DNA from 2 places in the Pseudarthrobacter sulfonivorans genome. Region 2 is predicted to be linked to the other one. Evidence: predicted binding sites of a transcription regulator. Region 2 holds the regulator's gene; the other holds the start of a gene.

Region 1 (19,179 bases), 870 kb from region 2:
TCGGCGTCCAACGCGCGGCTGAACGAACTCGCGTACCGGACCGGGCTCGTGGTTCATCTGGCTGCCATCGACGGCTCCGAAATCTACTACCTTGACAAGTTCGGCGGCGCCGGCGCGACCAAGGTTCCCTCGCGCGTCGGCGGGCGCGCACCTGCCCACCGCACCGCCGTCGGCAAGGCGATTCTGGCGTACCTGCCGCCCGAGGTTGTCCATGAGCAGTTCGCCGAGCTCGCCGGACAGCATCATGGCCACCACATCGCCGATGTGGCCGGCCTGCACCGGGAGCTGGCAACCATCAGGGCGCGCAACGGCGTGGCCTTCGAACGCGGCGAGTCCTTCCCGGGCATTGCCTGCGTCGGCACGGCAATCCGTGACACCGGGGGGCCGGCTGCTGCCATCTCGGTGGTTGGCGACTTCTCCGTGCCCTTGGAGCGGATCGTGCCGGTGCTGATCGGCACCGCCAAGGCCATCTCCAACGACCTGGTCCTGGCCGAGGCTGCCATGGCAGCCGACGACGCCGTGGCCTAAGAAAAAGCGCATACAACAACGCCGGCCCGGCACCCCTGTTTCGTGGGGTGCCGGGCCGGCGTTCGTGGTGCCCCAGGCCCTGGCTACCGGTTGGCGAGGTCCAGGGCGATGTCCACCAGCATGTCCTCCTGGCCGCCGACCAGGGCGCGCTGCCCGGCAATGGTCAGCAGCTCCCGGGCGTCCGGGCCGTAGGTCTTGGACGCGTCCTCGGCATGGAGCAGGAAGCTGGAGTACACCCCTGCATAGCCAAGGGTGAGGGTCTCCCGGTCGACCTGCACCGGACGTTCCTGCAGGGGCCGGACCAGGTCATCTGCCGCATCCTGGAGCTCAAACACCGAACATCCGGTCTCCCAGCCAAGTTTGTCCGCCACGGCAATGAACGCCTCAATCGGGGTGTTGCCCGCTCCCGCGCCGTGCCCGGCGAGGGAAGCATCAACCCGGAAGGCACCCTCCTGCACGGCCACCACCGAGATGGCGACGGCAAGCGAGAGGTTTTGGTGGGCGTGGATGCCCACGTGGGTGCCGGAATCGAGCACGTCGCGGTAGGCGCGGATGCGCTCGCGCACCCCGTCCATGGTCAGGGCGCCGGCCGAGTCGGTGACATAGACGCAATTCGCGCCATATGACTCCATGAGCTTGGCCTGCTTGGCCAGGTCAGCCGGCTCGGCCAGGTGGGACATCATCAGGAAGCCCGAGACGTCGAGCCCGAGTTCGCGTGCGGCGGCGATGTGCTGGGCCGAGATGTCGGCCTCGGTGCAGTGCGTGGCAATGCGCACCGAGCGGATGCCGAGCCTTGCCGCCTGGCGCAGGTCGTCGATGGTGCCGAGGCCCGGGAGTAACAGGGAGGTGGGAACGGCACGCTCGATGTTGCCGCAGGCGGCCTCGATCCATTCCCAGTCGCTGTGGCTGCCGATGCCGTAGTTGAGGCTGGAGCCAGCGAGCCCATCGCCGTGGGTGACCTCGATGGCCGAAACCCCTGCGTGGTCAAGGGCCTTGACGATGCCAACCAGGGAATCGACGCTGATGCGGTGGCGCATGGCGTGCATGCCATCACGAAGGGTGACGTCTTGTATGTAGAGCGGCCTAGGGACGGCGCCAGGTGTGGTGGTGGCCATGTTCAGACTCCAATGATGTCGCGGGCGGCGACCAGTTCGCCGACCCGCAGGGCGGCGGAGGTCATGATGTCGAGGTTGCCGGCGTAAGCGGGCAAGTAGTCGGCTGCACCTTCAACCTCAAGGAAGGTGGTTATTTTCCATCGGATGCCTGCGGCGTCCTTGCCGAGCAACGATGCCAGGGTCTCGGGCTCCACGGGGGTGATCTGCACGTCCTGCTTCAGGCGGTAGCCGGGCACGTATTGGGAAACGGCGGCGACCATCTCGGTGATGGAGGCACGGATCTTCTCGTGGTCGACCTCGCCGGTCAGGCAATAGACGGTGTCGCGCATGATGGGCGGTGGATCGGCCGGGTTCAGGATGATGATGGCCTTGCCCCGTGCCGCGCCGCCGACCTGCTCGATGGCATGGGCAGTGGTTTCGGTGAACTCGTCGATGTTGGCCCGGGTCCCGGGACCGGCCGAGCGCGAGGCGACCGAGGCAACGATCTCGGCATAGGGGACCGGGACAACGCGGGAGACGGCGGCGACAATCGGGATGGTGGCCTGCCCGCCGCACGTGACCATGTTGATGTCAGGTGCATCCAGGTGTTCCTCCAGGTTCACCGCAGGGATCACAAACGGGCCCAGGGCCGCGGGAGTGAGGTCAACCAGGCGCTTGTTGAAGGGCGCCAGCGCCGCGGCGTTGGCGATGTGGCCGCCGGCCGAGGTGGCGTCAAAGACGACCTCGATCTCATCGAATCCGGGCATCTCGATCAGGCCCTGGACTCCGTCGGAGGTGATGGGCACGCCCATGCTGGCGGCCCGACGCAGGCCGTCGGAGGCGGGGTCGATGCCCACCATCGCTCCCATTTCCAGGGTGCGTGACCTGCGCATGATCTTGAACATCAGGTCGGTGCCGATGTTGCCCGAGCCGATGATGGCAACTTTGATGCTCATTTGGTTCCCCCTTGGGTGAAGGTGACGGTGACGGCCCCGAGGCCGGTGATGAAGGCCGTGAGTGTTTTGCCGGCCTCGACGGGGGCCAGGGGCCCGAGGGCCCCGGAAAGGATGACCTCCCCTGCCCGCAGCGGAGCGCCGAATTCGATGGAGGTGTGGGCCAGCCAGCGCAGGGCCTCGAGCGGATCGCCGAGGCATGCGGCGCCTGTGCCGGTTGAGACCTCGCGTCCATTGGAGGTCATCCGCATTTCGCTCCCTCGCGGCACGAAGTCAGACAGGGACAGTTTCGCGTCCCCCAGCACAAAGACGCCGCTGGAGGCGTTGTCGGCAACGGTGTCGCTGATCTGGATGTCCCAGTTCGCGACACGGCTGTCCACCACCTCGATCGCGGGGCTTGCGTAGGCAACGGCGCCGGCCACCTCCTCCAGTGAAACCTCCGGATCGGTGATGTCGTGGGCCAGCACAAAGGCGATCTCGGCCTCGGCCCGGGGTGCAATCAGCCGCTCGATCGGGATGTACGCACCGTCCGAATAGGCCATGTCATCAAGCAGCACACCGAAGTCAGGGGTATCAACGCCCACCTGCTTCTGCACCGCCAGTGATGTCAGTCCGATCTTCCGCCCGACGTGCGTGGCGCCGCCGGAGATCTTCGAGGCGATGATGCGCTGCTGAACCGTGTAGGCATCTTTGATGTTGGAGGCTCCGAGCAGATCGCGCACCGGAGCCCCGGAGACGCGCGTGCGTTCGGCCTCTTCAAGCCGGGCAACCGCCTGATCCAGGTCCTCGGGCGTGACGGTCGTGGCCTGGGCCTGCGCCGCCTGCGGGGCGCTCATGCCTGATCCGGCCGGGTCAGGAAGGCCATGACTGCCGATTCCCAGGCCGCCTTGGCCTCGACCATGACCCAGTGCCCGCAGTTCGGGAAGACGTGGAGCTCGGCCTTGGGGATGGTGCGCATCGGAAGGATGGAGGAATCCAGCGGCGTGACGCGGTCATCGCGGCCCCAGGTCAAGAGAGTGGGGGCCTTGATCTTGCCCAGCTGCGTCCAGTCCGGGGCATCGGCGGATTCGACCGAGGCGAGGATCAGGGCGATGGTGTGCCGGCCGTACATCATCCGGGCGCTGGCCAGGGTGTCCGAGTCGGTGGCCACGGCGAAGCGCTCGTCGATGAGTTCCTCGGTGAGCACCGCCGGGTCAAAAACCATCGCCTCGAGCCACTGAATGAGTTTTTCGCGGGTGGGGTCCTCGGTGAAATCAACCAGCAGCTTGATGCCCTCACCCGGCATCGGGGAGTACAGGTTGCGCCCCACGCCCCCGATGGTCACCAGCCGGCGGACCCGCTCGGGGTGGTCAATGGCTATCCGGGTGGCCACCTGGCCGCCGAGCGAATTGCCGATGAAGTCGGCCTGCTCGATGCCAAGGGCGTCGAGGAAGCGGATGACCGAAGCAGGGGCAGAAAGCATCGGGTGTTCGCCGGTGGAATCGCTGACGCCGAACCCCGGGAACTCCAGGGCGAGGGTCCTGAAGTTCTGGGCGAAGAAGCCCAGGTTGCCGCGGAAGTTGCGCCACCCGCTGACACCTGCGCCGGAGCCGTGCAGCAGGATCAGCGGTGGGCCGCTGCCTGCCTCGTGGTAGCGGAGCACTCCCGAGGAGGTCGCTACTTCCCGCAGCGTGGATTCATAGGTGATCTGCTCTTGCCCAACATCTGTGGCCGTCATGGGTGTCTCTCCTAGTGATTGGTGCTCTTTGGTGACTCGACTCAAGCAGATGCGGATCGGCGTCCCGGGGCTTGGTTCCCGTTCAGTGGGATGGGCGCGCGCCACCCACCATTCACTGGCCGCAGTATTGAGCGCACCACAGCCCCACCGGGGGGCCAGGGACAACAATGCAGGAGGAGCACTGATGAACGCAGGAGCTAGCACCCTCAGTGATTTGGCCGTGAAGGATGCGGTGGCTCGCGTTGAAGCCGTTGCCGATGAACTGGAAGCGGGCGCAGACGAGAGCGAGAAGCTCGGCAAGCTCTCCGACAGGAGCGTGTCGGCCATCAAGTCCGCCGGGCTGATGCGCCTTCTTCAGCCGAAGGAACACGGCGGTGACGAGGCGCACCCGGCGGAATTCGGCGAGGCGGTCATGGCTGCTGCCAGCCACTGCGGGGCATCGGGCTGGGTTGCCGGCGTGGTGGGGGTGCACCCGTGGGAGATCGCGTTGATGGACCCACGCGTCGGGGAAGAAGTCTGGGGTGAGAACCAGGACACCTGGGTCTCCTCGCCCTACACGCCGCAGGGAATCGCGGACCCCGTGGACGGCGGCTACATCCTCAACGGGCGCTGGCAGTTCTCCTCCGGCACCGACCACAGCGACTGGGTGTTCCTGGGGGCCATCACCGGCGACGGAACCGGCCGCCCGGCAGCAGCACCCAAGTACCTGCACGTGATCCTGCCGCGCACGGACTACGAGATCATCCAGGATTCCTGGAACGTGATCGGGCTGGAGGGCACCGGCAGCAAGGACGTGGTGGTGAAGGGGGCGTTCATCCCGACCTACCGCACCTTGGTGCACGAGGACGTGCAATCGGGCGCCGCGGCCGAACGCACCGGCCGCACCGAGACGCTGTACAGGCTGCCGTTCAACGTGCTCTTCCCGCTGGGGATTTCCTCGGCCGTGATCGGCATCGCCGAAGGCGCCCTGGGCCTGCACCTTGCCTACCAGCGCAAACGCTCCAACGCCGGCGGTGTGCAGATCAAGAGCGATCCGTACTCGATGTTCGCCATCTCCGAGGCCGCGGCAGAGATCGCCGCCTCGCGCTCGAATCTACTCGACGGGGTCACCAAGGCCTATGCCCATGTGGAGGCCGGAACCCCGGTCAGCGCGGTGCAGACCGCCGAGGTCCGCCGCAACCAGATCCAGAGCGCATGGCGGGCAGTGCGGGCCGTGGATGAGATCTTTGCCCGTTCGGGCGGCAACGCCGGCCGGCGCGACAACCCGCTGCAGCGCTTCTGGCGCGACGCCCACATGGGCCTGCAGCACTTCATCCACGTGCCGGGCCAGGTCTTCCACGCGACGGCGCTGCTGGAGATGGGTCTCGAGCTCCCGGAGAACCTGCGCGGGGCGGTCTGAGAACATGGCCCAGGTGACAGCGCTCTTCCCGAGCACGCCAGAAGGAGCCGAGCCAGCACGGCACTTTCGAAATGTGCTTGGTAACTACCCCACCGGGGTCGTGGCGGTCACAGCCCCGGGCGAAGACGGCGAACCGATTGCGATGGTGGTGGGATCGTTCACGTCGGTCTCGCTGGACCCGCCGATGGTGGCGTTCCTGGCCGATCGCGGATCAAACACCTTTCCGAAGATCCAGGCGGCCGGTCACTTTGTGGCCAACGTCCTGGCCTCGGACCAGGCCGGCCTCTGCCGCTCCATGGCGGCCAAGGGTGCACAAAGGTTTAGGGACGTGGCCTGGCAGCCCTCGGAGAACGGGGCGCCGCTGCTTGACGGAGTGGTCGCCTGGATCGAATGCACGCTCGAGCAGGTCGTTGAGGCAGGTGACCACGTGATCGCCATCGGAAAGGTGAATGACCTGCGGGTCGTCTCGGAAAAGCTCCCGTTGCTGTTTTTCCGGGGCGTCTACGGTGCCTTCGAACCCCACTCGATGCGCCTCGAGGACAGGTATCTGGGATGGGGATGACAACGGTGTCCCAGCCGGTGGCCGAGGGTCGCCAGATCCCCGGCGAATCGGGGGTGTGGGTCTTCTTTTTCGGCGACATGGTGATCTTCTTGATCTTCTTCGTCGCCTACCTGGTGCATCGCGCCGGCGCCCCCGAGCTCTTTGCCCAATCCAGCCAGGAGCTGGGCCTGGCCATGGGCGTGGCCAACACCCTGGTCCTGCTGAGCAGCTCGCTGCTGGTGGTCCTGGGGCTGGGGGCCGTGCGCCGCGAGGGGCGTTCGGTGGCCGTCGGCGCCTTCCGCGGCGCCATGGCCTGCGGTGTGCTCTTTGTGGTGCTGAAGGCCTTTGAATATACCCACATAGCCTCCGGCACGACGGGACTGGACCTCAACGCGTTCTTCTCCTGGTACTTCGTTCTCACCGGCGTGCACCTGGTGCACGTGCTGATCGGGCTCGGCGTTCTGGGACTGATGGTTTCCAGGGCACGGCAGAGTGGCGACGGTGCCGAAAAACGCATGATGGTCATCGAATCGGGAGCGTGCTTCTGGCATCTGGTCGACCTGCTCTGGATGCTCATCTTCCCGCTGCTGTACCTGGTGGCGTGATGAGTGGACAACAGGTGAAGGCAAAGCCAACCACCAGGCTGTTCTCACTGATCGAATCCCGGGCGGGCATCGTGTGGATCGTGCTTGTGGTGCTGACGATCGCCAATCCCGTCCTAGGGATCGAAGGCCATCTGGCGGGAAGCACAGGCGTCCATCTCTTGGGGGTGGCCATCCTCACTATCGCCGTCGTGAAGGTCCGCTTCGTGGGACTCGATTTCATGGAACTGCGCAAGGCCCCGGTGCCAATGCGTCTTATGTTCGAGGCTTATTGCCTCATTCTCTGGGTGGTTCTCACCGCCTGTTTTCTATGGCTGTAGATAGGCTGCAGCCCTTAAGAAGAAAGTGATTCGCATGTCCATCAATGAAGATGAAACAGCGGGTGTAAATACCTTCGACGTGATCGTCGTGGGTTCGGGAGGCGGCCTGGTCGGCGCCTATCTGGCAGCGTCACGCGGGTTGCGCACCCTCGTGATTGAGAAGACCGAGAAGGTGGGCGGAACCACCGCCTACTCCGGAGCCGGCATCTGGTATCCGGGTTCGGCGCCGATCGAGCGGGCAGGGATAACGAACAGCCTGGAGGAAGGCCGCACGTACTTGCGCACGGCAGTGAACGACCCCGCCCGAGAGGCCCGGCAGGACGCCTACCTCCAGGCGGGAATCGATGTGATCGACGAGCTTGAGCGCAACGAGTGGTTCGGGAAGTTCGAGTTCATGCCCGTGCCCGATTACTATTCCTCGATTCCGGGGGCTTCGCCGAGCGGCCGGACGATCTTCCCTGCACCCGTCACCGTCGAAGAACTGGGAGAAGAAGCCGAACTGATTCGCAAGCCCCTGTTCACCGAACGCTGGGGCATCGATGAGGGCACGTTGCTCACCGGCGGCCGCGCGCTCATAGGGCGTGCGCTGAAGGCCTTCCTGGCAACGGGGTTCGGCGAAGTACGGCTCAACACCGCACTGGAAAGCCTGATCACCGATCAGGACGGCAAGGTGGTCGGCGTGGTTGCACTGGCGGACGGCGAACGGGTCTCGATCCATGCGAACCGCGGGGTGATCCTGGCCGCCGGCGGATTCGAACGCGACGCCGCACTGCGGGCCGAGCACCAGTCACCGGACATCACGGGGGAATGGTCCAACGGCGCCCCACAGAACACCGGGGACGCGCTAAAGGCTGGCATCGCCATTGGGGCGGGCACCGAACTGATGGACGAGGCGTGGTTCGTTCCGGGAGTGGTGCGGCCCGACGGCCTGCCGATCTTCCACACCGGCACCCGCGGCGGGATCTGGGTGAACGCCGCCGGGGAGCGCTTCGTCAACGAGACTGCCCCCTACGACCAGTCGGGCCACGCGATCTACCATGGGCACACCCAAACCGATGTCTCGCACCTTGAAGTCCGCTGGGTCTTCGACGAGCACCACCTGGACCGATACAGCATTGGTGGTTCGCCCGACAAGGCGCCGGACGACGAGTGGTTCGAGTCCGGGGCCCTGGTGAAGGCGGATTCCATTGCGGCGCTAGCCGAGCTCATCAACGTTCCGGCCGCGGCCCTGCAGGCCTCGATCGATCGGTACAACGGCTATGCGCAATCAGGTGTGGATGAGCAGTTCCAACGGGGCGAGAGTGCCTGGGACCAGTTCAGCTCCCAGATCGTCGGCTTCCCTGCGGGCCCGGTCATGGCCTACATGGTGCCGCCCGAACAGGGATTGGCCAATCCGCTGCTGCCGCCCATTGGTGCTGGCCCCTACTATGCGGCAACGGTGCGCCTGTCGGACATTGGCACCAAGGGCGGGCTGATCACCGATGAACATGCCCGGGTGCTCACACTCGAGGGCGAGCCGATCGAGGGCCTCTACGCCACGGGCAACACCATGGCGGCGATGTCGGGCCACGTTTATCCCGGCGCGGGAACCCCGATTGGATCGTCCATTGCGTTCAGCTACCAGGCCGTGCTCGACCTCGCGCCTGCAGTAATTCCCGCGCCATAGTCAAACTCCTGGCTCCATCACTTGTTTACACCCGATTTAAGGACACCGAAATGGAATTGAAAACCAAGTTCAGGCTTCACCGAATGTCGGTCTGGGCTGGCGTCGTCGTGTTGATTGCCAACCTCATCGCCTACTTCGTCGTCGGCAAGCTTTTTCCACCGATCTCGCCCACCGCCACCGCCGCGGAGGTGACGGCTTTCCTGACCGCAAACCGTTCGGGCATCTTGTGGGCTGTGGTGATCATGGGCATCTTCGCCCCGTTCTTCTATGCCTTCGCGGTGATCACCAGCCTCCAGATCAGGCGCATTGAGGGCGGCTGGGGAATTCTCTCTATGATCCAGCTGACCACCGCGGTAGTCGCACCCACCGGCTGGGTGTACCCGATGGCAGTGTTGGCCACAGCTGCCTACCGGCCCGACCGCAACCCCGAGCTGATGCTGATGATGAGTGACCAGTTCTGGCTCACCTATGTTGGTGTCGCCGTGATATTCGTGCTGAACATTGCCTCGATCGGTCTGGCGGTAATGGTCGACAAGCGGGCCAATCCGGTGTTCCCGCGCTGGTTCGGCTACCTGAACTTCTTCCTTGCACTCTCGTTCTTCCCGGGCGTCTTCATCTACCTCTTCACCGAGGGGCCGCTGTCTTGGAACGGGCTGTTCGCGCTGTGGATCCCGGCATGTGCCTTCCCGGTCTGGAAGATCGCGATGATCGTCTGCCTGCTGAAGGCGGTCAAGTCCGAGGAACAGGAGGCCCTCCAGGCCCAGGCCCGGGAGACGGCATCGTTGGGCACGGCGAGGGTCGGCTAACCGCCGAACCCGGCGCTATCCTGCGCTCGTTGAGTCCATCCCGGTGGACTCAACGAGCGTGGGCGGGGTTAGCCCGTCGGCCCGTTCCGCATCTGCTTGACCAGGTCCAGCACCACGGCCTGCAGGTCGCCGCCGTGCTCTGCGGCGACGCGGCGCTGCCGCTGGTATCCGGCGCCGCGGCGGATGATCTTCTCGACGTCGGCCAGTTCGTCGGGGCAGCCGAGCTTCGCTGCCACCGGCTCAAGCCGGTTCAGGGTCTCCAGGAGGTGGTCGGTGACCAGCTGTTCGTTGCCGGCCGCGTCGAGGATGATGATGGCCTCCATGCCGTAGCGGGCGGCACGCCACTTGTTCTCCTGGATGTGCCACGGCGGCATGGTGGGGATGGTGCCGCCGTTGTCCAGGGTGGTGGAGAATTCATCCACCAGGCACTGGGTGAGCGCGGCAATCGCGCCCACCTCCTCCAGCGTGGCCAGGCCGTCGCAGATGCGCATTTCGATGGTGCCGAGGTTGGGAACGGGCCGGATGTCCCAGCGGATCTCGGAGAGGGTGTCGATCACACCGGTGGTGAACATGTCCTGGACGTAGGACTCGTATTCGTCCCAGGACGGGAACTGGAAGGGCAGGCCCGCCGTCGGCAGCTGCTGGAACATCAGGGCGCGGTGCGATGCGTAGCCGGTGTCCTCGCCGCCCCAGAACGGGCTCGACGCCGAGAGTGCCTGGAAATGCGGGAAGTAATTGACCAGGCCGTCCAGCACGGGGAGTGCCTTTTCGCGCCGGTCCAGGCCCACGTGGACGTGCACGCCGTAGATGACCATCTGCCGGCCCCACCACTGGGTGCGGTCGATCAGCTTGGCATACCGGGCCTTGTCCGTCACGGGCTGCAGCTGCGGCGGGCTGAACGGGTGGCTGCCGGCGCAGAAAACCTCCACGCCCATGGGATCGGTGATTTCGCGCACCGCGGCCAGGGACCGGCTGAGGTCTTCCTTGGCTTCGACGGCAGTCTCGCAGATGCCGGTGACCAGCTCCACGGTGTTGAGCAGGAGTTCCTGCTTGATGTGCGGGTGTTCGTCGTCTTCGTTGAGTTCGGGGTGCTTGGCAACCACGCCGCTGAGTACTTCGTTGGCCACTGATGCCAGTTCGCCGGTCTGGCCGTCCACCAGGGCCAGCTCCCATTCCACACCAAGAGTTGATTGCTTCGATGAAGCGAAATCAATCTTCATGCGTTCCCCTAACTGTTCAGATATCCCTGGGCACGCGCCGCATTCAAGTCTAATGCAGGGGTAGCATCGTCTTGATGGCCTTGTTCCTTTGGACCCGTGACAGTATTCACAAAACCACCCTCCTTATTGCGGCCGCTGCCGTGGCCGCCCTGACTGCCTGCACGGCGGTTCCCGCCACCGCCCCGGCGACCCCCGGCCCTGCGCCCGCCTCAACCCCGGAATCAGAGCGGCCGACGACGGCACCTCCGTCCGCTTCTCCCTCACCTGACCCCGGGCTGCTGCCGCTGGGCTGGGGCCCCGAGCAGCGGGACCAGGATGTCGCCGGGGCCGCCGTGGCGGCGATGTCGGTCGAGGAGAAGGCCGGCCAGGTGCTGATGCCCGTGTACGCCGGCACGGACGCCGAAGCCCAGGCCGCCACCATTGAGCGCCTCCATCTTGCCGGGTCCATCATTATGGGCGACAACATCCCGCTCGACGCGCGCGGTCAGGCGGATCCGGCTGCCATGACTGCTGTCAACGCCCGGCTGGCCCAGGCCGCCAAGGCCGACGGCAGGCCCTGGCCCGGTCTCATCGGCGTGGACCAGGAGGGCGGGATTGTGGCGCGGCTGGGTGCGCCCCTGACCGAATGGCCAACGGCCCTGAGCTACGGGGCTGCCGGCAATGCGCCACTCGCCAAGGACGCCGGCCGCGCTCTGGCCGCGGAGATCGCGTCGCTGGGCTTCACCGTGGACTTCGCCCCCGATGCCGACGTGACCATCGGCCCAGCAGATCCCACCATCGGTGCCCGGTCAATGTCCGGCAACCCGGACGCAGCGGGAGCACTGGCGGTGGCGTTTTCCCAGGGCATGCAGGAGGCCGGCGTCCTGCCCGCCGTCAAGCACTTCCCCGGCCACGGCTCCGTCACCGTTGACTCGCACCAGGACCTCCCGGTGCAGCCCGCGGGCATCGCGGAACTCGAAGCCCGGGACTGGAAGCCGTTCCGGGCGGCCATCGCCGCCGGTATGCCCATGGTCATGACCGGGCACATCGCCGTACCGGCCTTGGAACCCGGCGTCCCGGCGTCGTTGTCCGGCCCCACCTATGCTGCGCTGCGCGGCATGGGCTTCAAGGGTGTGGCGGTGACCGATGCCCTCAACATGGGCGCAGTCCAGCAGCAATACCCGGGCGGCTCCGCAGCAACCGCGGCGCTCGCCGCGGGCGTGGACCTGCTCCTGATGCCCACGGACGTGGGGCAGGCCCACGCAGCCATCGTTAGCGCTGTCGCGGCCGGAACACTGCCGGCGGCCCGCCTGGACGAAGCAGCTGTCCGCGTGGCCACCATGATGACCTGGCGCGGCCGCGTCACGTCGCCGCCTGCCGGGTCGACCCCCGCCAGCGCAGCCCCCGGCAGCGGCGCCGACATCTCGGCGCGGGTCTCCGCGGCCGCCGTCACGGTGCTGTCCGGACACTGCGGCGCGCCAATCGTCGAGGGAAGCATCCGGATTGCCGGCGGATCAGCGCAGGACCGGGCGCGGTTTGAGGCTGCCGCAGCGAAGGCCGGGCTCGGCACCGGGGCGGGCCCCCTGGTCAGCCTCATCGGTTACGCCGGTCGGCCGGTTGGGGGCGACATTGCCGTGGCACTGGATGCGCCGTGGCCGCTGCAGGATTCCACTGGCCCGGTGAAGATTGCGCTGTACGGCCGCACGCCTGGCGCTTTTGACGCCCTCGTTGCCGTGCTGGCAGGCAAGGCAACTGCCCCGGGAAAGCTGCCCGCCGCCGTCGGAAGCTATCCAGCCGGGACGGGCTGCCCGTAACTTGGCCCGCAACACATCGCCGAATCGGTCAGCGGCGGTTTAATGGACAGGTGCCCATTCTGAATAAAGACATGACCCTGTGTATTTCGCTGTCGGCCCGGCCCAGCAACAACGGGACGCGGTTCCACAACCACCTCTACGACCAGCTGGACCTGAACTGGATCTACAAGGCCTTCGCCCCCGCCGACCTGGCCCAGGCGATCGCCGGCGTCAGGGGCCTGGGAATCCGCGGCTGTGCGGTGTCCATGCCGTACAAGGAGGACGTGATGGCCCTCGTCGATGAGCTGGATCCTTCCGCTAAAGCCATCGATTCGGTCAACACAATCGTGAACACTGACGGGCATCTGAAGGCCTACAACACCGACTACACCGCCATCGAGCAGCTCCTCGCAAGCAACGCCGTGCCCACGGACTACTCGGTGCTGGTCCAAGGTGCCGGCGGCATGGCCAAGGCCACCGTCGCGGCCCTGCGGGACGCCGGCTTCACGGATGTCACCGTCATCGCCCGGAACGAAGACACCGGCCGGGCGCTCGCTGAGCAGTACGGGTTCCAGTGGCGGGCAACGCTCGACGGCGGCACGGCGGACCTGATCATCAACGTCACGCCTATCGGTATGGCAGGCGGCCCGGAAGTGGACTCGCTGTCCTTCCCGGAAGCTGCGATCGCGGCAGCCAAGGTGGTCTTCGACGTCGTGGCGCTGCCTGCAGAGACGCCGCTGATCAAGGCGGCCCGCGCCGCCGGGAAACAGGTGATCACGGGAGCCGAAGTGGCCACCATCCAGGCGCTCGAGCAGTTTGTGCTCTACACCGGTGTCCGGCCCACCGACGAGCAGGTCCAGGCCGCCGAGGACTTTATGCGCGCCCAGTAAGGCCAGGCCTCAGGACGGTTCGCTGCCTTAGACAGGTTCCACCGAGATGGCCACCCGGTCCTCCCCAATGCGGGTCAGGACCAGGGTGGCTGTTTTTTGTCCGGCCTTTTTCCCGGCCACCTTGCTTCCGGCGAACAGCTGCTTGCGCAGTTCCTCCGGAGTTACCGAGGTGCCGCGCTTTTTGATGTCCAGCACCGTGAAGCCGTTCTCCTTCACCCAGGCCTTGAGCGCCTTGACGTTGTACGGCATCACTTCCAGGACCTTGTAGGCGCGGGCGAACGGCGTGTCCACCAGCTCCGGAGCGCAGATGTAGGCGATGTGCTCGTCCAGCAGGTGCCCGCGCAGTTGAAGCGCGACGTCGGCCACCAGTCCGGCGCGGATCACCGCGCCATCGGGCTCATACAGGTAGCCCTCTGCCGGACCCACCGGCGCGGCGGGACCGCCGTCGAAGTCTTCAGCGCTGGTCAGCTCGGCGGCGCCCTGCGGGCCGAGCAGCAGCGCGGCCCGGCGGATTCCGGGCCGGCGCACGGAGTTGAACCACAGGGCCACCTCGGTGACGTCGCCGCCTACCGAGACCCACTGCGCCTCGCAGCCGGCGGGAACTGACTCGTGCGGCATGCCGGGTCCCATTTTGACGCCAACGGCGCGCCCGGTGGCAGCGAGCGATTCCACAAAGGACAGCGGCGGCGAAAACGCCTCAGGATCCCAGATCCTCTTGGTGCCGGACGTGGACGTGACCCGTCGGGCAGGATCCAGCCAGACGCCGTCGACCCCGTCCAATGGGACGGTAGTGGCGTCCGAATGAACCACGGTGGCGTTGGGGAAGGGGATCAGGTTGACCGTGGCGCAGGCGGCCGTGGTTTCGTCCATTTCCACGGCCGTGACCGTGATGTCCATCGATGCCAGTGCCAGGGAGTCCGCGGCAAGGCCGCAGCCGAGGTCGGCCACGTGGCGGACGCCGGCCTGCGCAAAGCGCTCGGCATGCCGAGCAGCAACAGTGAGGCGCGTGGCCTGTTCCAGCCCGGCCTGCGTGAAGAGCATGCTCCGGGCGAACTCGCCGAACTTCAGCTCGGCCTTGGTGCGGAGCCGGGACTGGGTGAGGACGGCGGAGACCAGTGCGGGGGAGTGCCCGGCCTTGCGGAGGGCCGCGTTGAGCTCGAAGGACTTGTCCTCGCGGTACGGGCCCAGGGACGCCAGGAGCTCCCAGCCTTCGCTCGTGAGCAGTGGGGCGATCTGGTCCTGCGGTGCTTGAGCCATGGGTTCAAGCCTAGTGGAGGTGGCCCGGCGGCCAGATCCGGCTAGGGTTGAAGGCATGGAAGACAGCGCAGGCACCCAGCCGTCCGGACTACCCCAAGCCAGCAACCCGGACCTGGTGAAGTTCGCCCGCCCCGCGCTGATTGCAGGATCCGCAGTGGCCGTGGTCTGCGTCGCGCTGCTCATTATCATCTTCTTCCTGGACACGTTCAACGCCACTGTCTACTCCGTGGGCGGCAAGAATATCCAGGACGTCACGGACGAGGCAGGGGAGATCCGCGGCCTCTACGCCGGGGCGCGCATAGGCGGCATCATCTTGCTGGTGGTCTCGCTGCTGGCTGCCGGGGGCGGCGCCGTGGTGCTGTACCTGCGGCGGGGCACCGTTGAGGAAGGGGACGACGGCGACGAGGACGTCGATCTCGAGGACCTCACCGGCCGGTAGCAGGCTGTTCGCCGGCGACATAATTCTGGCACTCGCCTTGACCGAGTGCTAACCAATACATAGAGTCATCATTAGCACTCTCCCTAGGAGGGTGCTAACACATGACGAGCTGCCAGCCAGGCTGCTGCCGGCACCGCGACGACGGTTTGCCAGCCACGGCGAAGCGGCTCAACTGTCCACAAATTTCGCTGACGTAGAAGGAGAGGTCCGAGTGTCGGTCTCTATTAAGCCTCTTGAGGATCGTATTGTTGTCCGCCCGCTCGAAGCCGAGCAGACCACGGCTTCCGGCCTGGTTATCCCGGACTCCGCACAGGAGAAGCCGCAGGAGGGTGAAGTTGTTGCAGTAGGCCCCGGCCGCTTCGAAGACGGCAACCGCGTCCCTGTCGACGTAGCCGTTGGCGACGTTGTTATCTACTCCAAGTACGGTGGAACCGAAGTCAAGACCGGTGGCAACGAGTACCTCGTGCTGTCCGCCCGCGACGTTCTGGCGATCGTCGTAAAGTAACTCTTTGGATCCCCGTACTGCTGTTCCGTCCCTGACTGAACAACAGTGCGGGGTTCTGTCTTTGAAAGGACAAAACCATGGCAAAGCAGCTTGCGTTTAACGACGCTGCACGCCGGTCGCTTGAAGCCGGCATCGATAAGCTCGCCAACACTGTCAAGGTGACGCTCGGCCCCCGCGGCCGCAACGTTGTCCTCGACAAAAAGTGGGGGGCACCCACCATCACCAATGACGGCGTCACCATCGCCCGCGAAATTGAGCTTGATGACCCGTACGAAAACCTTGGCGCGCAGCTGGCCAAGGAAGTAGCCACCAAGACCAACGATGTTGCCGGCGACGGCACCACCACGGCCACCGTGCTCGCCCAGGCCCTGGTTAAGGAAGGCCTGCGCAACGTTGCGGCGGGCGCCGCTCCGGGCCAGATCAAGCGTGGCATCGAGGTTTCCGTAGAAGCCATTGCAGCCCGCCTGCTCGAGAACGCCCGCCCGGTTGAAGGCACGCAGGTTGCCAGCGTGGCAGCAATCTCGGCCCAGAGCGACGAAATCGGCGAGCTCCTCGCCGAGGCATTCGGCAAGGTCGGCAAGGATGGTGTGATCACCATCGAGGAGTCCTCCACCACGCAGACCGAGCTGGTCCTCACCGAAGGCATGCAGTTCGACAAGGGCTACCTGTCCCCGTACTTCGTGACCGACTCCGAACGCCAGGAAGCCGTCCTCGAAGACGCCCTTATCCTGATCAACCAGGGCAAGATCTCCTCCGTGCAGGACTTCCTGCCGCTGCTGGAGAAGGCGCTGCAGAGCTCCAAGCCGCTCTTCATCATTGCCGAAGACGTTGAGGGCGAGGCCCTGTCCACGCTGATCGTCAACCGCATCCGCGGCACACTGAACGTTGTTGCCGTCAAGGCTCCGGGCTTCGGCGACCGCCGCAAGGCCATGCTGCAGGACATCGCCACCCTCACCGGTGCGCAGGTCATCTCCGCGGAACTGGGCCTCAGCCTGGATTCGGTTGGCCTTGAGGTGCTGGGTACCGCCCGCCGCATCACGGTCACCAAGGACAACACCACCATCGTTGACGGCGCCGGTTCCGCAGAAGACGTCGCAGCCCGGGTTTCCCAGCTGCGCGCCGAGCTGACCCGCACCGACTCCGACTGGGACCGCGAAAAGCTCCAGGAGCGCCTGGCCAAGCTGGCCGGCGGCATCGGTGTCATCAAGGTCGGCGCAGCCACCGAAGTTGAGCTGAAGGAAAAGAAGCACCGCATCGAAGATGCAGTGTCCTCCACCCGCGCCGCCCTCGAAGAGGGCATCGTGGCCGGTGGCGGTTCCGCACTGATCCACGCACTGAAGGCCCTCGACGAGGACCCTGCAGTCAAGGCACTCGAAGGCGACGCCGCCGCTGCTGTGGGCATCGTCCGCCGCGCGCTGGTCCAGCCGCTTCGCTGGATCGCCCAGAACGCCGGTTTCGACGGCTACGTTGTCACCGCCAAGGTTGCAGAGCTCGAAACCAACAACGGCTTCAACGCCAAGACGGGCGAGTACGAGGACCTGATCGCCGCCGGTGTCATCGACCCGGTCAAGGTCACCCGTGCAGCCCTGCGCAACGCGGCATCCATTGCTGCGCTGGTTCTCACCACCGAGACCCTCGTAGTGGAGAAGCCCGCAAACGAAGACGAGCACGCAGGCCACAGCCACTAATCCCCGCTGTCCCCTGACGGTGAGGGCTTAGAGCCTCCGCGCAAAGTCTCCAAACAAAGAACCGGTCCAGCTTCCGCTGGGCCGGTTTTTTGTGCCACAAATCATTCGCGGTGAGCTTTCCCGCCCTATGCGCCCGGCATGTCCTGTGTTTCAACGTCGCCCGCACGCTCGTAGACCAGCGACACCGCCCCCTTCGGGAAGCTGCGCGCCGGCTCGGCGAGACGGAACGAGGCGGGGATAGTCCCGGCGTCGAAGAGGCGCTTGCCCTGCCCGAGAGTGATCGGATAGAGCCAGAGATGGAGGCGGTCGATCACGTCTGCCGCCAGCAGTGAACGGATGAGGACGCCGCTGCCGAACATGTGCACCTGGTTGTACTCCTCGCGGAGCCGTCCCGCGGCCGTGGCATCAGGGAGCACCGTGGTGCCCGCCCAGCTTGGATCGGTCAGGGTGCCGGAGACGACGAATTTGGGCACCCGGTTGAGTGTCCCGCCGATGTCGTCAGACTGGTGCGGCCAGTAGGCCGCGAAGATGTCGTAGGTTTTCCGGCCGAGGAGCAGGGCGTCGATGAGGGCGATCTCGGCGCCAATGGCCGCGTCGGCTTCGTCGTCGGACACCGGCATCTGCCAGCCACCGAAGGCGAAACTGCCCTCGGTGTCCTCCTTGCTACCGCCGGGCGCCTGGTAGACGCCGTCGAGAGTGATGAACAGGTTCGCGACGATGATGCCCACGCGTCCATTCTGGAACGGCGTCCCGGTGCTGTCCAGCGTTCTTCACTGTCCAGCGTCGGCGGGCGTGGCAGACTGATGCCATGCTGCTCGACGAGCTCGTGAAAACCACGGATACCGTCGCGTCAACCCGCTCACGGCTCGCGAAGGTCGACGCACTGGCCGATCTGCTGCGCCGGCTCGAGCCCGCGGATATCGCGGCGGCCGTCGGCCTGCTCATCGCCCGGCCGCGGCAGGGCAGGGTAGGGATCGGCTGGCGCGGCATGACGGCGGCCATGGGGGAGCCGGCCGCCGAGCCGAGCCTTACTGTCGCCGACCTCGACGCCGCGCTGGACCGGCTGCTGGGAACCGCGGGCGCTGGATCGGCCGCGGAGCGCGCCGCGACCCTCCGGCTGCTCACGGCGGCAGCCACCGAGCGCGAGCAAGCCTTCATCGCCGGCGTGCTGCTTGGTGAATTGCGTACCGGTGCGCTCGAGGGGGTGCTGACGGATGCCGTTGCCCGCGCCGCCGATCTGCCCGTCGACGCCGTACGCCGCGCGGCGATGCTTTCCGGCGATCTCGGCGAAACCGCACTGCTGGCGATCACGGGCACCGCAGCCGAGCTTGACGCCGTCGGCCTGGTCGTCGGCCGCCCCGTGCAGCCTATGCTCGCCGCAACTGCGGCCAGCGCTACCGCGGCGCTGGAGGTCACGGGGGAGGCGTCCGTGGAATACAAGCTCGACGGCGCGCGCATCCAGGTGCATCGCGTCGGCGACGATATTCGCATCTACACGCGCACCCTGGCCGAGGTGACCCACCGGCTGCCGGAGGTGGTGGAGGTGGTGCGCGGACTGCCGGTGCGCGATGTGATCCTCGACGGCGAGACCCTCGCCCTCGACGAGGACGGCGGCCCGCGACCGTTCCAGGAGACCATGTCGCGGTTCGGGGCGGATGCGGCGCGTGCCACGGTGCTGCATCCGTGGTTCTTCGACGTGCTGCACATCGACGGGCGCGACCTGCTCGACGAACCTTTGTTGACGCGCCTCGGCGTGCTGGAGCGCATCGCGCCCGAACACCG
Region 2 (9,498 bases):
CCTTTTCCTCTGGCTCTGCGTGGTCATAGCCGAGCAGGTGGAGGATCCCATGCGTGGTCAGCAGCAGCATCTCATCCTGCAGGGAGTGCCCGGCGTTGACGGCCTGCACCTGCGCCACCTGGGGGCAGACGGCGATGTCACCCAGCATCCCTTGGGGAGTGGGCCGGTCCGGCGTGCCGGGGGTCAGCTCGTCCATGGGGACCGAGAGCACGTCGGTGGATCCCGGCTCGTCCATAAGCTCGATGTGGAGCTTTTCCATGGCGGGTTCATCCACCAGGAGAATAGAGAGTTCAGCCTGCGGGTGGATGTACAGCTGCTCAAAAACGTACCGGGATAGCGCCACGAGCTCCGATTCATCAACCTGGATGCCGGATTCGTTGTTTACTTCAATGCTCACGCGCTTTCCCCCCGCTTTTCCCGGCTTACCGAGTGTTTTACTTTGTTCCGCTGGACATCATCCCAGAGACTGTAGGCACGCACGATGTCGCCCACAAGCCGGTGGCGGACCACGTCAGTGTCGTCCAGGAGCGTGAAGTTTACGTCCTCGATCCCCTGCAGGATCTCCTCCACGATCCGCAGCCCCGAGCGGGTGCCGAAGGGCAGGTCCACCTGGGTGACGTCTCCTGTGACCACCATTTTGGACCCGAAACCCAAACGCGTGAGGAACATCTTCATCTGTTCAGGTGTGGTGTTCTGCGCTTCGTCCAGGATGATGAAGGCGTCGTTGAGCGTGCGTCCACGCATGTAAGCCAGCGGCGCCACTTCGATGGTCCCGGCGGCCATCAGGCGCGGGATGGACTCGGGGTCCATCATGTCGTGCAGCGCGTCGTACAGCGGGCGCAGATAGGGATCGATCTTGTCGCTCAGGGTGCCCGGCAGGAACCCGAGCCGCTCGCCGGCCTCGACTGCGGGCCGGGTCAGGATAATACGGCTGACTTCTTTCTGCTGCAGCGCCTGGACGGCCTTGGCCATCGCGAGGTACGTCTTACCCGTGCCTGCAGGGCCAATCCCGAAGATCACCGTGTTCGCATCAATCGCGTCCACGTAGTTCTTCTGGTTCAGCGTCTTGGGCCGGATGGTCTTCCCGCGGCTGGAGAGGATGTCATGGGTGAGGACGTCCACAGGGTTCTGCAATGACTGGCTGCGGAGCAACGCGACGAGCTGGCGCAATACCGCGGGGCTGATGACTGTGCCACGGGCCACGAGGCCTCGCACTTCATGCAGCAGCCGCATGATGCGGGGAACTTCGTTGGCAGGGCCGCTGATGGACAGTTCGTTTCCGCGGACGTGGAAGTTGACGGACGGGAACTGCTCTTCGATGTAACGCAGGGCCTCGTCATGGCTGCCGAGCGATTGGACCATCTGATCGGAGTTGTCAAAGAGAACCACCTCCGTCCGGACACCGGCAAGTGAATGGGGGAATTCTCCGGCGGCGCGGTCAGTATTGAGCCGGCGCTTTCCGTTCGCTGATTCAGTCATGGTGCTGGCCCGCAGGCCCGTGGTCCCCTCCAGTTCGAAAATTAAGTGCGCCGGCTGCTGCGTGGGGGCTGTTGCCGAGCATGCAGGAGCCAGCGGAGTCCTTCCATCTTACGCCAGGAGGCACCTCCCGGCAGCGTCAGGCGGTCTCCGGAGAGGGTGCCCGTCACCGGCTTACTGCGGGACGGTTGGCGTCATTAGGTATCAACTTCATATCGGGCTCATATCGTTCCCGTTGCAGTTGGGCCGGCAGCCCGGATTCGGTCCTTTGGCGGAGCTGGCTATGCGATGCTGGAAATCACAGCCGTCCGGGGACCGGCTCACGGGGGCCCAGGCCTCGCCATTTCACAGCCGGAAAGGACAGGCCACGAGTGCCGGAAACAGCGACCCCCCTCAGTGCCAGGCGCGTCGCGCCACGTTTGCGTCCGCAACGTCTCCTGAGCCTGCTGCCAGCATTCCTCCTCCTCACCGGTTGTATCGCGGACCCCAGCCCTGAGCCCAACCTGACGGCAAACTCCAGCGCTGCCGCCACCGGCTCCCCCGGGGCACCTTCCACCAGCGCGCCCCTGGAAACTACACAGTCCTCGAATAAGGCACCGGTCTACTGGATTGGCCGAAGCAACAGCAATGTGTTCCTATACCGGGAGTTCCGGGACGTGCCGGAGCAGGAGAATCCAGTGACCCGCGCCCTGCGGGCCATGATGTCCGAGAAGCCGCTGGACCCGGATTTCTTCACGCCCTGGCAGGATCCCGAGAAACTCGCCTCGTCCATCTCCGGCAAGAACGTCATTACCGTCGACGTCTCGGAGGATGCCTTTAACAGCAATGTCGACGCCGACATGGCCGGCCGCGCCATTCAGCAGCTGGTCTTTACCGCTACGGCAGCGGCCGCGAGTTCCGGCCTGATCGATTCCGGCCAGCAGATCCAGGTCAGGATCCTGGTGGATAGCCACACCGATTACGTTGCCTTCGACCACGTCCAGCTTGGCGACCCCATGTCCCGAGCTGCCGGAATGGTGGCGCCCGTGTGGATCATTGATCCGCAGGAAGGGACTGACCTGGCCGGCGGAAGCGTCAAGATCACCGGCCGCAGCACCGTTCCGGGCGGTAAGCTCCGCTGGCAGATCCTGCGGGCCGAAGCGAACGGGAACAAGACACCCTACCTGACCGGGGAGACCACTGCAGCTGCCGAAGCCGCCCAGTCCGGAGTCTTTACGCTTGCCCTTAGCCTGTCCTCGGGGAATTACGAGCTCCGCGTTTCGCAAGTGGATGCGGCCGGCACCAGCCAGGAGCTGAATGTGGACACGCGGAACTTCAACGTCCGGTAACAGCCCGCGTAGCAGTCGGCCTCAGGATACCGGTGCTGTCCAGCGTCCCAGTACATCACTCGCCAGAACAACCGCTGCCGGTCCGGCTGTGGATGACCTCAGGACGTGGTGTCCCAAGAGCGCCGTCACGGCGCCGGCGTCGCAAAGCCGGGTGACTTCGCGGGGACTGATTCCGCCCTCCGGACCAACGATGAGCAGAATTTCCAGGGGTCCGGCGTCAGCTTGGGTGCCCTGCCATGATTCCAGGACAGACCGGAGCGGCCGGACCGCGTCTTCGTGCAGGATTACGGCCAGATCCGCTGCCGCCACGGCCGCCGCAAGGCCTGGCGTATCGACGGTGGCGCGCACCTCGGGGATCCAGGCGCGGCGTGCCTGCTTGGCGGCGGCAGTGACCACGGACTGCCATTTTGCGTGGGCCTTGGCCGCGCGCTCACCCTTCCAGCGGACAATTGATCGCTCGGACTGCCAGGGAACTACGGCATCAATCCCGAGTTCGGTTGCCGTTTCCACGGCCAGTTCATCACGGTCCCCCTTGGCCAGGGCCTGCACCAGCACGAGCCGGATGTCAGGCCGGCCCTCCACAACGAGGGCGGAGCATTCCACGGTGAGCTCCGCGGGCGACGCCGAGACAACAGTTCCCGTCAGCCGCCTTCCGGCGCCGTCGGCAATGTCCACTGCCTCTCCGGGAGATAGCCGTTTTACAGTCACGGCGTGGCGTGCCTCCGGCCCTTGAAGGACAAAACGGGCACCGGGCACCAGATCGTCCAGCGACCCGGCACCGCTGAAGAAAACGGGATTGCTCACCGCTACAGGTTACCGAACCGGTCCCGCAGCTTGGCAAAGACGCCGCCGCTGGCAGCCAGTTTGCCTTCCGTGAACTGCTCGCCCCGCAGCTTCGCCAACTGCCGCAGGAGATCCTCCTGCGCGGCATCCAGCTTGGCCGGCGTCTCCACCTGCAGATGGACCATCAGGTCCCCGCGGCCGTAACCGCGCAGGTGCGTCACGCCGAGTCCACGGAGCGTGATGATCTCCCCTGACTGCGTCCCTGCCTTGACGTCGATTTCCTGCAGCCCGTCAAAGGTTTCCAGTGACAGCTCGGTGCCCAGGGCGGCGGCAGTCATCGGGATGTGCAGCGTTGCGTGCAGGTCGTCACCGTCGCGTGCGTACGTGGCGTCGTTGTTGACGCGGAGTTCCACGTACAGGTCCCCGGACGGTCCGCCGGCCGGGCCTGCTTCGCCCTGCCCGGAGAGCTGGATCCGGGTGCCCGTGGCAACACCGGCCGGCACCTTGATGGTGAGCGAACGCCGGCTGCGGATGCGGCCTTGGCCGCTGCATTCGTTGCAGGGGTCCTTGATGACCGTCCCGAAGCCTTCGCAACTGCCACACGGGGCCGCCGTCATGACCTGGCCCAGGATGGAGCGAACCGCGCGCTGGACCTGGCCGCTGCCACCGCAGATATCGCAGCGCACAGGGTGGCTGCCTTCGCGGCAGCATGACCCGTTGCAGGTGGGGCAGGTGACAGCTGTGTCCACTTCGAGTTTCCGGTTGACGCCGAACACAGCATCGCGGAGTTCGATCCGTACACTGATCAGCGCGTCCTGGCCGCGGCGGACCCGGGAAGCGGGGCCGGAGGTGCCGCCTGCCCCGAAGAACGTGTCGAAGATGTCCTGGAACGCGAAGCCCTGGCCGGAGTATCCGCCGCCGCCGAACCCGTTGTCGGTGCCGTTCTCGTTGCCGGTGGTGTCATAGATCCGGCGCTTCTGCGGGTCCGAAAGTACCTCGTAGGCATGGGTCACGGCCTTGAAGCGGTCCGATGCATCGTCCCCGGGGTTTACGTCCGGGTGAAGAGTGCGGGCCAGCTTGCGGTAGGCCTTCTTGATCTCTTCCCCGGTGGCTTCCGGCGAGATTCCGAGGACGTCGTAGTGGCTGCTCAAAGTTCGTATCTCTTCCTTGTTGTACTGCCGGCAGCCGGGCTGCCGGCACTGCTCTTCGTGCCTGGACCGCGGTGCTGTTACGGACCCAGAATTCTTGAAAGGTAACGGGCTACTGCCCTGACGGCGGCCATCGTGGTGGGATAGTCCATCCGGGTGGGGCCGAGCACACCGATCTTGGCAGTGCTGTCTGGTCCGTAGCCCGTGGCCACCACGGAGGCTTCCGCGAGTCCGTCGTACGGGTTTTCACGCCCGATGCTGACTGCCACGCCCCTCGGATCCTGCGCCATGTCGCTCAGGAGGCGCAGCAGGACAACCTGCTCCTCGAGCGCTTCCAAGACCGGTCCGATACTGAGCGGAAAATCCACATTGGAGCGGGCGAGGTTCGCCGTTCCGGCCATGACCATGCGTTCCTCGCGGCTGCTGTGGGCGAGCGTTTCCAGCCCGTGGGCCAAGGCCTGGGCCGCCGCGCGCTGGCCCGGGCTGACCGACGAAACGACTCCCGGCAGCGAGGGGGTCAGCCGGCTCAGCGAGATGCCCGCGAGTGATCCGAGGAAGTGTGTCCGCAACGCGGCGATGGCGTCGTCGCCGAGGTCCTGGCCGACGTCGATCACGCGCTGTTCGACCTTGCCGGTGGTGGCGATGAGGACCACCAGGACCTGCCGGGGCGCGAGCAGGACGAATTCGATGTGGCGGATGGTGGCGCGGCTCAGATGCGGATACTGCACTACCGCGACCTGGTTGGTCAGCTGCGACAGCATCCTGACGGTCCTGTCCAGGACGTCGTCCAGATCGTCTGCGCCCTCCAGCAGCGACTGGATTGCACGCCGTTCCGCGTGGGAAAGCGGCTTTACCGCTGAAATCTGGTCCACAAACAGCCGATAGCCTTTGTCTGTGGGGATCCGTCCGGCGCTGGTGTGCGGGGCCGTGATCAGGCCGTCGTCTTCCAGGGCCGCCATGTCGTTGCGGATGGTGGCACTGGACACGCCGAGGTGGTGGCGTTCCACGAGCGCTTTTGAACCTACTGGCTCGCGGGAGTGCACATAGTCCTCCACGATGGCGCGCAGTACTTCGAGTTTGCGCGGCTCGCTCATACTCCACCTCCATCCGTGGTCACTGCAGGGTTAGCACTCGACATGCCTAAGTGCTAACAGTCTAATATGAGTCACCCCGTTGTTAGCATTGGTACCGCTCCGGGCGAAATTCCGGGCCAGGATCTAGCGGCAAGGCGGAATCAATCCATGCAGTACCAGAACTGGGGTCCGCAGGAGATCACCGCGCCCGTGAGAAGCGAACTCCCTGAGGTCCCCGTGGAACGTGGCATGGTTCTCGAAGACGCCCAGTCAGGCTGGGTGGGAGCGGTGACCCGGGTGGAGAAGTCCGGTGGCATGCATGTAGTGGCCCTCGAAGACCGGCGCGGCAAGTCCCGGTCCTTCCGGCTGGGCTTCGGGTTCCTCCTGGAGGGGCAGCCCATCCGGCTCCTTCCCCCGGCTCCCAGGCAGGCCGCCCCCGTCGTCGCCGGCCGAACGGCGTCCGGCTCAGTCCGCGTGGCCGGCCAGCGTGCCCAGGTGGCCAAAGCCAGCAGGATCTGGGTGGAGGGAAAACACGACGCCGAACTCGTGGAAAAAGTCTGGGGTGACGATCTCCGCGTAGAGGGCATCGTCGTCGAGCCTTTGCATGGCATTGATGACCTGGCGGGGGCGGTGGCCGCATTTGGTCCCGGTCCGGGGCGGCGGCTGGGGGTCCTGGTGGACCACCTGGTGCCGGACTCGAAGGAGTGGCGCATCGCGGCTGCCGTGATGGCCTCCCCCGGCGCGGTGGGGAATGTCCTGATAGTCGGGCACCCTTACGTTGACGTGTGGCAGGCCATCCGGCCCGCTGTGCTGGGCATCGAAGAATGGCCGGTGGTGCCCCGCGGGCAGGACTGGAAGACCGGAATCCTGGCGGCGTTCGGCTGGCCGCACTCCACCAAGGAAGACATCGGGCTTGGCTGGCAAAAGCTGCTAGGCGCTGTCCGCAGCTACGCGGACCTGGAAGCATCGCTGCTCGGGAGAGTGGAGGAAGTCATCGACTTCCTGACGGTGCCCTGACACCGGATCCGGCTCCTGGCGGCAGCATTTGGTGGCTGAACCAGTATTCTTGGTACTGCGGAGGCTGCAGTTGCTTCAGTCCGGCATTCTCCAACCCAGCACCATTGCACTTTCGAAGGAAGAAAACCGTGGCACAAAACGCACGCGAGCACCGGGACGACCACGGCGGCCAGGGCCGTTCCGAGTACCAGGGCGTTCCGGCTAATGCGCTGCCCCTGACGGCCAGCGAAGACCGCCAGTGGGCCACACTGGCACACTTCGGCGGGATCCTCGGCTGTGTTCCGTCACTGCTGATCTACCTGATTTTCCGTGAGCGCGGGCCGTTTACCGCCCAGGAATCCAAGGAAGCGCTGAACTTCAGCCTGCCGCCCACCATTGCGGCGCTGGTGGCCAATCTCCTGGTGTTCATTCCGGTGGTGGGAAATGTCTTCGCCGTCATCGCCACCCTGATCTGGATTGCCCTGACCTGCTTCTCCGTGGCCGCAGGCATCCATGTCAACAAGGGCCAGCCCCACCGTTACCAGTACAATCTGCGCTGGATCAAGTAGTCCCCACCCGCGCCCTAACCTCGCAAGCTCGGCCAGGGAACCCTGCGGGCGTGGGCCCAGCACCCGCGGTTCAGTCCGGCAGGATCCTGCGGACCACGGCGTCGGCCAGCAGGCGGCCCTTCAGGGTCAATACCAGCGTGCCGTGGAACGCAGCCGGCGGCTCCACCAGGCCGTCGGCAATGAGCCCGGCCACGGCGTGACGGCCGTGGTCGCCCAGCGTTGACGTGGCCAGTCCCGACACGAGCCGGGCCTCAAGCATCACGCGCTCCACGTCGCGGGTTTCGGCGTCGAGCGTTTCCCGCCCGGCCGCCGGTGACAGGCCCTGAGCGAGCCGTCCGGCGTAGGCCGTGGGGTGCTTGACGTTCCACCACCGCACCCCGCCCACGTGTGAATGTGCACCAGGCCCGATGCCCCACCAGTCGTCCCCGCGCCAGTACGCGAGGTTGTGCCGGCATGCCTGCTCCGGCGTCCGGGACCAGTTGCTGACCTCGTACCAGCTGAGGCCTGCAGCGCCGATCAGCTGGTCGGCGAGTTCGTATTTGTCGGCGTGGTCGTCGTCGTCGATTCCCGGGACTTCACCACGGCGGATCTGGGCTGCCAGCTTGGTGCCGTCTTCCACGATCAGCGCGTAGGCACTGATGTGGTCAGGCTGGTAGGAGAGGGCCGTCTCCAGGGAGAACCGCCAGTCCTCCAGGGACTCCCCCGGTGTCCCGTAGATCAGGTCCAGGCTCACGGCCAGTCCGGCATCGCGCGCCCACTGCACCACCTGCGGCACGCGGCTGGGCGTGTGCGTGCGATCCAGGACCTTCAGGACATGGGGAACGGCAGACTGCATACCAAAGGAAACCCGGGTGAAGCCGGCATCGGCCAGGACCTGAAGGGATGCCGGGGTGACCGAGTCCGGGTTTGCTTCGGTGGTCACTTCGGCGCCGGGTTCCAGGCCCCAGTGCCCGACGGCGGCCGTCAGGATCCGCGCGAGGTCTTCCGCCGGGAGCAGCGTGGGAGTGCCGCCGCCGAAGAAGACTGTGCTCAGCGGCCGGTCCGGGAGACCCGAGTTCCGCAGGACTGTGGCGGCAAAGTCGACTTCGGACACGGCCGTGGTGGCGTAGGCGTCCTGTGACGCTCCGCCGCCCAGCTCGGTGGCCGTGTAGGTGTTGAAGTCGCAGTATCCGCAACGAACAGCGCAGAACGGGATGTGCACGTACAGCCCGAAGGCCCGGTCCGCCGCACCGGCCACTGCCTGGGCGGGCAGCAGACCGTCCGACGGCGCGGGGTCGCCGAGCGGAAGAATGCTAGGCATTGCGGGGGCGTCCGGTGTTGCCGGCCACAGTCATCACTACTTCTTGGCCTTGTCCTTGGACTCGTCGGTGGTCAGCGCAGCGATGAAGGCTTCCTGGGGGACCTCAACGCGGCCCACCATCTTCATGCGCTTTTTGCCTTCCTTCTGCTTCTCCAGCAGTTTGCGCTTCCGGGAAATGTCGCCGCCGTAGCACTTGGCGAGAACATCCTTGCGGATGGCGCGGATGCTTTCCCGGGCGATGATCCTGGAGCCGATGGCAGCCTGGATGGGCACTTCGAACTGCTGGCGGGGAATGAGCTCGCGCAGTTTGCCGGTCATCATTACACCGTAGGCATAGGCCTTCTCGCGGTGCGTGATGGCGGAGAAGGCATCCACCTGTTCGCCCTGGAGCATGATATCCACCTTGACCAGGTCGGCCACCTGCTCGCCGTCGGCTTTCCAGTCCAGCGAGCCGTAGCCCCGGGTCTTGGATTTGAGGATGTCAAAGAAATCGAACACGATCTCAGCGAGTGGCAGCCGGTAGCGGATTTCGACCCTGTCCTCGGACAGGTAGTCCATGCCGCCTATAACACCGCGGCGGCTCTGGCAGAGCTCCATGATGGCGCCCACGAACTCATTCGGCGCCAGGATGGTGGCAGCCACCATCGGCTCGCGGACCTCTGCGATCTTGCCGGAAGGGTATTCGCTGGGGTTGGTCACATGGACCACCTTCTTGTCCTCCAGCGTCACTTCATACTCCACATTGGGGGCGGTGGAGATCAGGTCGAGATTGTATTCGCGTTCGAGCCGCTCCCTGGTGATTTCCAGGTGGAGCAGGCCGAGGAA

Evidence for each region. The regulator HrcA, encoded in region 2, represses chaperone genes, less so after heat shock. The targets are predictions, from matches to a motif close to TTNGCACTCGNNNNNNNCGAGTGCNAA.
Region 1: the regulator HrcA is predicted to act here: its motif matches at 15,230-15,256, upstream of groES (co-chaperone GroES).

What each region holds. Positions count from the first base shown of each region.
Region 1 is NZ_CP013747.1:3,808,216-3,827,394, forward strand. It holds gene AU252_RS17300 (IclR family transcriptional regulator) at 1-528, shown strand, start outside; gene dmpG (4-hydroxy-2-oxovalerate aldolase) at 612-1,643, opposite strand; gene AU252_RS17310 (acetaldehyde dehydrogenase (acetylating)) at 1,646-2,578, opposite strand; gene AU252_RS17315 (2-keto-4-pentenoate hydratase) at 2,575-3,411, opposite strand; gene AU252_RS17320 (alpha/beta fold hydrolase) at 3,408-4,292, opposite strand; gene AU252_RS17325 (acyl-CoA dehydrogenase family protein) at 4,477-5,691, shown strand; gene AU252_RS17330 (flavin reductase family protein) at 5,765-6,253, shown strand; gene AU252_RS17335 (cytochrome c oxidase subunit 3) at 6,244-6,837, shown strand; gene AU252_RS17340 (cytochrome C oxidase subunit IV family protein) at 6,852-7,154, shown strand; gene AU252_RS17345 (FAD-dependent oxidoreductase) at 7,189-8,820, shown strand; gene AU252_RS17350 (hypothetical protein) at 8,871-9,626, shown strand; gene AU252_RS17355 (glutamate--cysteine ligase) at 9,695-10,846, opposite strand; gene AU252_RS17360 (glycoside hydrolase family 3 protein) at 11,188-12,639, shown strand; gene AU252_RS17365 (shikimate 5-dehydrogenase) at 12,690-13,508, shown strand; gene AU252_RS17370 (class I SAM-dependent methyltransferase) at 13,536-14,765, opposite strand; gene AU252_RS17375 (hypothetical protein) at 14,821-15,204, shown strand; gene groES (co-chaperone GroES) at 15,416-15,709, shown strand; gene groL (chaperonin GroEL) at 15,787-17,397, shown strand; gene AU252_RS17390 (dihydrofolate reductase family protein) at 17,523-18,125, opposite strand; gene AU252_RS17395 (ATP-dependent DNA ligase) at 18,206-19,179, shown strand, end outside.
Region 2 is NZ_CP013747.1:4,678,393-4,687,890, reverse strand. It holds gene ybeY (rRNA maturation RNase YbeY) at 1-397, opposite strand, end outside; gene AU252_RS21305 (PhoH family protein) at 394-1,479, opposite strand; gene AU252_RS21300 (GerMN domain-containing protein) at 1,848-2,804, shown strand; gene AU252_RS21295 (16S rRNA (uracil(1498)-N(3))-methyltransferase) at 2,826-3,608, opposite strand; gene dnaJ (molecular chaperone DnaJ) at 3,611-4,738, opposite strand; gene hrcA (heat-inducible transcriptional repressor HrcA) at 4,816-5,829, opposite strand; gene AU252_RS21280 (DUF3097 domain-containing protein) at 5,977-6,825, shown strand; gene AU252_RS21275 (DUF4870 domain-containing protein) at 6,954-7,373, shown strand; gene hemW (radical SAM family heme chaperone HemW) at 7,444-8,673, opposite strand; gene lepA (translation elongation factor 4) at 8,710-9,498, opposite strand, start outside.